2 regions of the Cupriavidus ulmosensis genome follow, and region 1 is predicted to be linked to the other one. Evidence: riboswitches for the same ligand, from Rfam matches in the RefSeq annotation. Region 1 holds a riboswitch; the other holds the start of a gene.
What was found. Region 1 has a riboswitch for glycine ahead of ACWTPI_RS25605 (D-amino acid dehydrogenase). Riboswitches for the same ligand answer to the same signal wherever they lie in the genome.
Positions count from the first base shown of each region.

Region 2: it holds a riboswitch for glycine, as region 1 does, so the genes downstream of both, gcvT (glycine cleavage system aminomethyltransferase GcvT) here and ACWTPI_RS25605 (D-amino acid dehydrogenase) in region 1, are expected to answer to the same signal.

Region 1 is NZ_CDRMWP010000002.1:1,330,952-1,335,337, forward strand. It holds gene ACWTPI_RS25595 (acyl-CoA synthetase) at 1-382, shown strand, start outside; gene ACWTPI_RS25600 (glyoxalase) at 475-915, shown strand; gene ACWTPI_RS25605 (D-amino acid dehydrogenase) at 1,008-2,327, opposite strand; glycine riboswitch at 2,376-2,500, opposite strand; gene ACWTPI_RS25610 (DUF1294 domain-containing protein) at 2,651-3,235, opposite strand; gene ACWTPI_RS25615 (FKBP-type peptidyl-prolyl cis-trans isomerase) at 3,337-3,747, opposite strand; gene ACWTPI_RS25620 (short-chain fatty acid transporter) at 3,868-4,386, opposite strand, start outside.
Region 2 is NZ_CDRMWP010000001.1:4,136,316-4,140,701, reverse strand. It holds gene gcvT (glycine cleavage system aminomethyltransferase GcvT) at 42-1,169, opposite strand; glycine riboswitch at 1,268-1,407, opposite strand; glycine riboswitch at 1,429-1,516, opposite strand; gene ACWTPI_RS19170 (UvrD-helicase domain-containing protein) at 1,737-3,830, shown strand; gene ACWTPI_RS19165 (dioxygenase family protein) at 4,065-4,386, opposite strand, start outside.

The sequences.
Region 1 (4,386 bases):
TACCGGCGACCTGGGCGTGCGCACGGCGGACGGCTACGTCAAGATCAAGGACCGCAGCAAGGACATCATCATCTCCGGCGGCGAGAACATCTCCAGCGTGGAGGTGGAAGACGCGCTCTACCGCCACCCGGCCGTGCTGGCCGTGGCGGTGGTGGCCCAGCCGGACGCCAAGTGGGGCGAGACGCCATGCGCGTTCGTCGAGCTCAAGGACGGCGCCAGCGCCACCGCGGAGGAGCTGATCGCGCACTGCCGCACGCTGCTGGCCGGCTTCAAGGTGCCCAAGGCGGTCTACTTCGGCCCGCTGCCCAAGACCTCGACCGGCAAGATCCAGAAGTTCGAGCTGCGCCGCAAGGTCAAGTCGGATACGGCGATCGACGTCTGACGATGTTTTCCGAGCCGTGGCGCGTTCGGTAGCGCCCGGCGGGCTCGGCAGGGCTTGCCCGAAGCATTTCGAGAATGGGGGCTGACTTGGTCATGGAGCAGGAATTCGCGGGACTTGGCGTGCTGTTCGTTGCCGGTTTCGGTCCGATCAGCAAGGATTCGGAGAGCAGTCGCGCCCTTTACGTGGATACGCTTGGCTTGCCCCTCAAGCCTTATGGCGACAACAAGGACTACTTGCTGTCCGAGGCGGGCGCCTTGGAGGGAGTCAAGCATTTCGCGCTGTGGCCGTTGGCGCAAGCGGCCCGGTCCTGTTTCGGCTGCGAGACCTGGCCTGCCGATTTGCCGACGCCGCAGGCCTGGCTGGAGTTTGACGTCGAGAATATCGCCGTTGCCACCGAAGGATTAATGGCCAAGGGCTACCATTTGCTGATCTCCAACCGGGAAGAACCCTGGGGCCAGAAGGTGACGCGCTTCCTGAGCCCGGAAGGACTACTGGTTGCGGTGAGTGAAACGCCGTGGCTGCGAACTTCCTGACCGCCCCGGTGAGGCTCGAGGTGAACGGATAAGTCCGGCCCGCTGCCGCGCGCCCGGCGCGCGGCAGCGATGGCGCCGGCTGGCCGGTGGCGTCAGTGCGCCGCGGGCCGCGCCGCGGCCGGCGCCAGCGCGGCTGGCCGTGGCGCGCCCGCCGGCAGTTCGCCGGTGAAGGCGAAGTCCACCTCCGGCACGCGCCCGCTCACGATGTCCGCGATGGCGCGGCCCGAGCCGCAGCCGTGCGTCCAGCCCAGCGTGCCATGCCCGGTGTTGAGGTACAGCCCGCGCACGGCGGAGGCGCCGATGTACGGCACGTTGCCCGGCGTGGCCGGGCGCAGGCCGGTCCAGAACTGCGCCAGCTCGGGCCGGCTCATGCCCGGGAACACCTCCAGCGTGCGCCGCACGATGGCCTCGCAGCGCACCGGGTTGAGATCCATCGCATAGCCGTTGAGCTCCGCCGTGCCGGCGATGCGCAGGCGGTCGCCGAAGCGCGAGAACACCAGCTTGTACTCGTCGTCGGTCAGGCTCACGCTGGGCGCGCGCGTGGCATCGAGCACCGGCAGCGTGGCCGAGTAGCCCTTGGCCGGGTAGATGTCGAGCTTCACGCCGAGCGGGCGCGCCAGCATCGGGCTGAAGCTGCCCAGCGCCAGCACGTAGGCGTCGGCGCTCTCGATGCGGTAGGCGCCGGTCTCGTCGGCGATCTCCACGCCGCGCATGGCGCCGCCCTCGGCATGCAGGCGCTGCACCCGCACGCCGTAGCGAAAGCGCACGCCGAGCGCCTCGCAGCGCGCCGCCAGCGCGGTGGTGAAGCGGTGCACGTCGCCTGATTCGTCCTCGCTGGTATAGGTGGCGCCGGCCAGGCGCGGCGCGATGTGCGCCAGCGCCGGCTCCAGCCGCACCACCTCGTCCGGGCCGATCACGCGGCGCTCGCAGCCCAGCTCGCGCATGATGCGCGCCGGCTCGATGGCCGCGTCGAACTCTTTCTGGCTGGTGTAGAAGTGCAGGATGCCGCGCGTCAGGTGGTCGTACTCGATGCCGGTTTCGGCGCGCAGCGCCTGCAGGCTGGCGCGGCTGTAGGTGCCCAGGTTGAGCAACTGGACCATGTTGTGGGTGGAGCGCCGCGCCGAGCACTCGCGCAGGAACTTCAGGCCCCACGACCACTGCGCCGGATCGGCGCGCAGGCGGAACAGCAGCGGCGCGTCCTCGCGCCCCAGCCAGCGCAGCATCTTCAGCGGCGCGCCCGGGTTGGCCCACGGCTCGGCATGGCTGACGGAGATCTGCCCGCCGTTGCCGAAGCTGGTTTCGCGGGCCGCGCCCGCATTGCGCTCCAGCACCACCACCTCATGCCCGGCGCGCGCCAGGTACCACGCCGAGGCGACGCCGATCACGCCGGCTCCCATTACGATGACTTTCATTTCTCAGGCTCCGGATAGCAAAAAGGGACAGCCAGGCCATCCGGCCTGTCTGTCCCCACTGTCCTTTTACCTGAGAGATTCGCCGCACCCGGCATGGGTGGCGGCTTGCCCCTTCGGCGGCCGCGTGCCGCTCACCTTGTCGGTGCGGCCCGGCGCTCTCCAGTTCGTTCGGTTTCCAGTCTTTTGCACCTGAGCGTTTCAGGGGTACGCCTTCGGTAGAGGGGCCTTCCCATGCATGGTGAAGGCGCCTCGTTCTCCTGGAAGGCGCAAGGTAACACGGCTCGATCGGCGCCGGCAAGCGCCGCCCGCGCGGGTGTTGCGGCTTACGCGTCGAGCACCGTCGCCCAGAGCACCATCGCCCCGACGTTCAGCAGGACCGTGGCCCAGAAGGTGGCCTGGAACGACGCCTTGCGGTTCTTGTGCCGCAGCAGGTGCTGGGCCGCCAGCGCGCCCGGCCAGCCGCCGCACAGCGCGAGCAGGTGCAGCTCGTTCTCCGGAATGCGCTGTTCGCTGCGCACGGCGCGCCGCTTGTCGACGGCATAGCGCGCGAAGGCCGCCACGCTCAGCCCGAGGCTGGCCAGCGCCACGCCGCGCGGCAGACGGCCGGCGAGCGAAGCCGCGAAGATCGCCAGCAGCGCGAACGCCGCCACCAGCGCCGGCAGCAGGTTCGCCCGTCCCGCCGGCCCGGCCTGCCCGGGCGCGCCCGCGATCGAGACCTGGCTCGCCTGCGGGCGGCCGTCCTTGCCCGCCGACAATTCGAACGACACGCGGTCGCCGACCTTGGGCGCGACGGCGCGGCCCTGCAGCGCGCTGATATGGAAAAAAACGTCTTTCGACTGGGCGTGGATCTCGATGAACCCATAGCCCTTGTCGGCATGCCATGCCTTGATCCGTCCGCCTTTTCTCATCCCCGTGCCTGCATTCTTGTCGACAGAGAAGTGTAGCGGATGCGGCGGGACGGCAGCGCCGCGCACGGCCCGCCGGAGCAGGCCATGCGCCGGTGCCCTGGTCAGCCGCCGATGCCCAGCAGCTCGACCTCGAAGTTCAGCGTCGCGTTGGGCGGGATCGTGCCGGGCACGCCGCGCGAGCCGTAGGCGGTCGGGCCCGGGCAGACCAGCTTGGCCTTGCCGCCGACCTGCATCTTCTGCACGCCCTCGGTCCAGCACGGGATCACGCGGTTGAGCGGGAACGAGATCGGCTGGCCGCGCTTGTACGAGCTGTCGAACTCGGTGCCGTCGGTGAGCGTGCCGCGGTAGTGGACCTTGACCGTGTCGGACGCCTTGGGCGACGGGCCGGTGCCCTTGACGAGGTGCTGGATGGTCATGCCCGAGGGCAGCGTCTCGGCCGGGCCCGCGGGCGCGGCGGCGTGGACGGCGCCGGCGGTGGCGAGGGCGGCGAGGAACAGGGTGATCTTCTTCATCGTTGGCTTGGCTGGGTGGAAAAATCGGGTTCCGGCCGTAGCCGGAAAGCCGCATCTTAAACCGGGACGCGGGCTGCCCCGGCGTTTTCCTCCCGCGCGGGTCCCCGCGCCATCGATCCGTCAGGGCATCACGGGCGGACGATAGGGCAGCGTGGTCGCGAAGGCCCACAGCATGAACAGCACCAGCGGCGCGTGGACCAGCAGCTGGGTGAAGGTGAAGCCCACCACGTCCTTGGCGCGGATGCCGAGCACGCCCAGCAGCGGCAGCATCCAGAACGGGTTGATGAGGTTGGGCAGCGCCTCCGCGGCGTTGTACACCTGCACGGCCCAGCCGAGGTGGACCTGCAGCTGGTTGGCGGCCTGCATCACGTAGGGCGCCTCGATGACCCACTTGCCGCCGCCGGAGGGCACGAAGAAGCCCAGCACCGCCGAATAGACGCCCATCACCGCGGAGAACGATTCGCGGGTGGCCACCGAGACGAAGGCCGAGGCCAGGTGGTGCGACAGGCTCGCGCCGTCCACGCCGGTGGCCTTGGTCAGCATGAACGCGATGCCGCCGTACAGCGGGAACTGGATCAGCACGCCGGCCGTGGACGGCACGGAGCGCGCGACCGCGCGCAGGAAGCGCCTGGGCCGCCA
Region 2 (4,386 bases), on a different contig from region 1:
GGGTGGCCGCCGGCGGGCGCGCTGTGACCGGGTGCGAGCGTTCAGCTCACGAGTGCCTTGCCATTGCGCACAAACGGCAGTTTAACCACAGTCGCGGCGAGTTTGCGGTCGCGGATCTCGACCTGCACCTCGGCGCCGGCGGCAACGCCGAGCGGCAGGCGGGCAAAAGCGATGGACAGGGACAGCGAGGGGCTGAAGGTGCCGCTGGTGATCTCGCCCTCGCCGGCCGCGGTGATCACTTTCTGGTGCGCGCGCAGCACGCCGCCCTTCTCGCGCAGGATCAGGCCGGTGAACTGGCGGGTCTGGCCGGCGGCGGCGAGCGCCGCCTTGCCGGTGAAGTCGCGCTCGCTCTGCAGGTCCACGGTCCAGGCCAGGCCGGCGTCGAGCGGCGAGGTGTGGATGTCCATGTCCTGGCCGTACAGGTTCATGCCGGCTTCCAGGCGCAGCGTGTCGCGCGCGCCCAGGCCGGCCGGGCGCACGCCGGCGGCGTTCAGCTTCTCCCACAGGCCGGCGACGTTCTCGGCCGGCACCACCAGCTCGAAGCCGTCCTCGCCGGTATAGCCGGTGCGCGCCACCATGACCTCGCCCAGCGCGGGGTCCTGCACCACGATGGCGTTGAACGGCTTGAGCGCCTCGCTCGGCTGGGTGGCCGGGAAGGCGCTCCACACCTTGGCGCGCGCGTTCGGGCCCTGCACCGCGACGATGGCCAGCGGCGCGGCGCCGGCCGGCGCGTTGTCGCCGCGGCGCGGGGTGATGGCCACGCCGCTGCCGGTGGCGGCATTGCGCGCGCGGATCCATTCGATGTCGCCGTTGGCGGTGCCGGCGTTGACCACCAGGCGGAAGCGGTCCTCGGCGAAGAAGTAGACGATCAGGTCGTCGATGACGCCGCCGCGCTCGTCGAGCATGCACGAGTAGAGCGCCTTGCCCGGCGTCTGCAGCTTGTCGACATTGTTGGCCAGCAGGCCGCGCAGGAACGCGCGCACGTTGGCGCCGGCCAGGTCGACCACGCACATGTGGGACACGTCGAACATGCCGGCGTCGGTGCGCACGGCGTTGTGTTCTTCGATCTGGGAGCCGTAGTTGACCGGCATGTCCCAGCCGCCGAAGTCGACCATGCGGGCGCCGAGCGCGCGGTGGATGGCATTGAGGGGCGTGGCCTGGAGCGTCATGTAGTCCTCGGGGGAAGCGGAAATCTCGGTTCGGAAACGAAAAAAGGGTCATCCGCCGCATGGCCGGCGCGCATGGCGCTGCCGGATCCGCTGCGGCGGATGACCCCTCTGTCCTCGATACCTGAGAGATTACAAGGCGGTCCCGCGGACCAGTGCCTTGCGCGCCCCTTCGGTGGGCACGCTCGCCATGCCTTGCGCTGCGCGCAGGCGGCGGGTGCCGCTCTCCAGAGTACGGCCTGCATCGTGTGCATGTTGCGGGCCGATCCGACCAGTCCTTGGTGCCTGAGAGTTTTCGGGTGATACCCCTTCGGCGGCGCAGGCTCTGCGCGCTCTCCCGGTCGGATGGCGCGACTCTACAGGCAGCCCCGGTGGCTTGTCAACGCGCGGCGCCGGGCCGGCGGGGGCGGACCCGCCGCCGTGTTAACATCTGCCGCTGCGGCCGCCCGCGGGATCGCCGTCCCGGTGCCGCGGTCTTCACAGGCAGCCCTGGCCGCTTTGTTCTTGCCGGTCCTTGCCGGGCCCGCGCCCGCCATTTCGCCATCCGCTTCCGCCACCACGCCCCGACGCATGACCCACGGACTCAATCCCGCCCAATCCGAAGCCGTCCGTTATCTCGACGGACCCTGCCTGGTGCTGGCCGGCGCCGGCTCCGGCAAGACGCGGGTGATCACGCAGAAGATCGCGCACCTGATCGAGGACAAGGGCTTCGAGCCGAAGCACATCGCCGCCGTGACCTTCACCAACAAGGCCGCCAAGGAGATGCAGGAGCGCATCGCCAAGCTGATGGAAGGCAAGACCACGCGCGAGGGCCGCCGCATCCCGCTCAAGCAGATGACGGTGAGCACCTTCCACTCGCTCGGCGTGCAGATCCTGCGCGCCGAGGCCGAGCACGTGGGACTCAAGCCGCGCTTTTCCATCATGGACTCGGACGACTGCTTCGGCCTGGTGCAGGAGCAGCTCGCCACCACCGACAAGAAGCTGATCCGCAGCGTGCAGAGCACGATCTCGCTGTGGAAGAACGGCATGGTCGATCCCGAGACCGCCATCGCCACCGCCGAGAGCGCCGACGACCACCAGGCCGCGCTGGTCTACCGCAACTACGTGGCCACGCTGCACGCCTACCAGGCGGTGGACTTCGACGACCTGATCCGCCTGCCGGCCGAGCTGTTCGCGCGCGACGAGGCGGTGCGCATGAAATGGCAGAACCGCCTGCGCTACTTCCTGGTGGACGAATACCAGGACACCAACGCCTGCCAGTACGCGCTGCTCAAGCAGCTCGCCGGCGGCTCGCACCTGCGCGCGCCGGCCTTCACCGCGGTCGGCGACGACGACCAGGCCATCTACGGCTGGCGCGGCGCCACGCTCGACAACCTGCGCCTGCTGCAGACCGATTTCCCCGGCCTCAAGGTGGTCAAGCTCGAGCAGAACTATCGCTCCACGGTGCGCATCCTGGAAGCGGCCAACGCGGTCATCGCCAACAATCCCAAGCTGTTCGACAAGAAGCTGTGGAGCGAGCACGGCATGGGCGACCCGATCGCCGTCAATCCGATGAACGACGAGGAGCACGAGGCCGAATCCGTGGTGTTCCGCCTGTCCGCGCACAAGTTCGAGCGGCGCGCGCAGTTCCGCGACTACGCCATCCTCTACCGCGGCAACCACCAGGCGCGCCTGTTCGAGCAGATCCTGCGGCGCGAGCGCATTCCCTACGTGCTGTCCGGCGGCCAGAGCTTCTTCGACCGCGCCGAGATCAAGGACATCTGCGCCTACCTGCGCCTGATCGCCAACGCCGACGACGATCCCGCCTTCATCCGCGCCATCACCACGCCGCGCCGCGGCGTCGGCAACGCCACGCTGGAAGTGCTCGGCACCTTCGCCGGGCAGGCCAAGGTGTCGCTGTTCGAGGCGGCCATGATGGGCGGCATCGAAGGCAAGCTGCAGCCGCGCCAGCTCGAGCCGCTGCGCGTGTTCTGCGAGTCGATGGTGCGCCTGGCCGGCCGCGCGGCCAGCGATCCGGCCAGCCAGGTGCTCGACGACCTGATGGAAGGCATCCACTACGAAGCCTACCTGTACGACACCTTCGACGAGCGCCAGGCCCAGTCGCGCTGGACCAACACGCTGGAGTTCCTCGACTGGCTCAAGCGCAAGGGCACCCGGCCCGAGGGCGCCGAGGGCGAGGCCACCGGCTTCGACACCGCCGACGGCTTCGGCGACGAAGGCAAGAACCTGCTCGAGCTGACCCAGACCGTGGCGCTGATGAGCATGCTCGAAGGCCGCGAGGAAGATCCCGACGCGGTGCGCCTGTCCACGCTGCATGCCTCCAAGGGGCTGGAATACCCGCACGTGTTCCTGGTCGGCGTGGAAGAGGGCATCCTGCCGCATTGCCGCGAGGACGAAGACCTCGGCGACGAGAAGATCGAGGAAGAGCGCCGCCTGATGTACGTGGGCATCACGCGCGCCCAGCGCAGCCTGCAGATCAGCTGGTGCAAGAAGCGCAAGCGCGCGCGCGACACCTACTCGTGCGAGCCCTCGCGCTTCATCGGCGAGATGAAGCTCGAGGAAGCGCCCGCGCCGGCCGACGCCACCCCCGCCATGAGCCCCAAGGACCGCCTCGCCGGGCTCAAGGCGCTGCTCGGCACGCCCGGCAAGACCACCGCGTCCTGACGCCCGCGCCGGCGGCGCGGCGTACAAAGTCAATACATTGGCCTACAAGCGGGACAAGATCGGCGCCCGCCGGCCTCCTAACATCGCGGGTGCCCGGACTGCTGCACAGGTCCGGGCGCCGCGCCGTTCCGTCCCTTCGGAGTCGGCGTGGCCGGGCGACATGCCCGACTTCTTCCCTGTTTCGACGCCCCCGCACCCTGCGTCCGGGGGCGTTTTTTTATGCGCCCGCGCGGCTCACGGGCGCGCCACCCCCACCAGGAATTCGCCCTCCAGCAAGCCGCTTTCGTTGGGGCGGTGGACCATCACGAAGCCCGGATGCGCGCCGGCGAGCGGGTCCTGCCGCACCGTCACCGGCGACGGGCCGCGCGCGCGGTAGGCGGGATGGCTGGTATGCACGAGCTGGCTGAGCCGGTCGTCGAAGAACATCTGGGTGGTCAGCACGCCGTGCTCGCCGAGATGGATCTTCAGGTGGATGTGCACCGCGCGCGGCGCGTACCAGCCCGGGTAGATGGTCAGGAACTGCGCGCTGCCGTCGCGCCGGGTGGCCTGCGCGCCG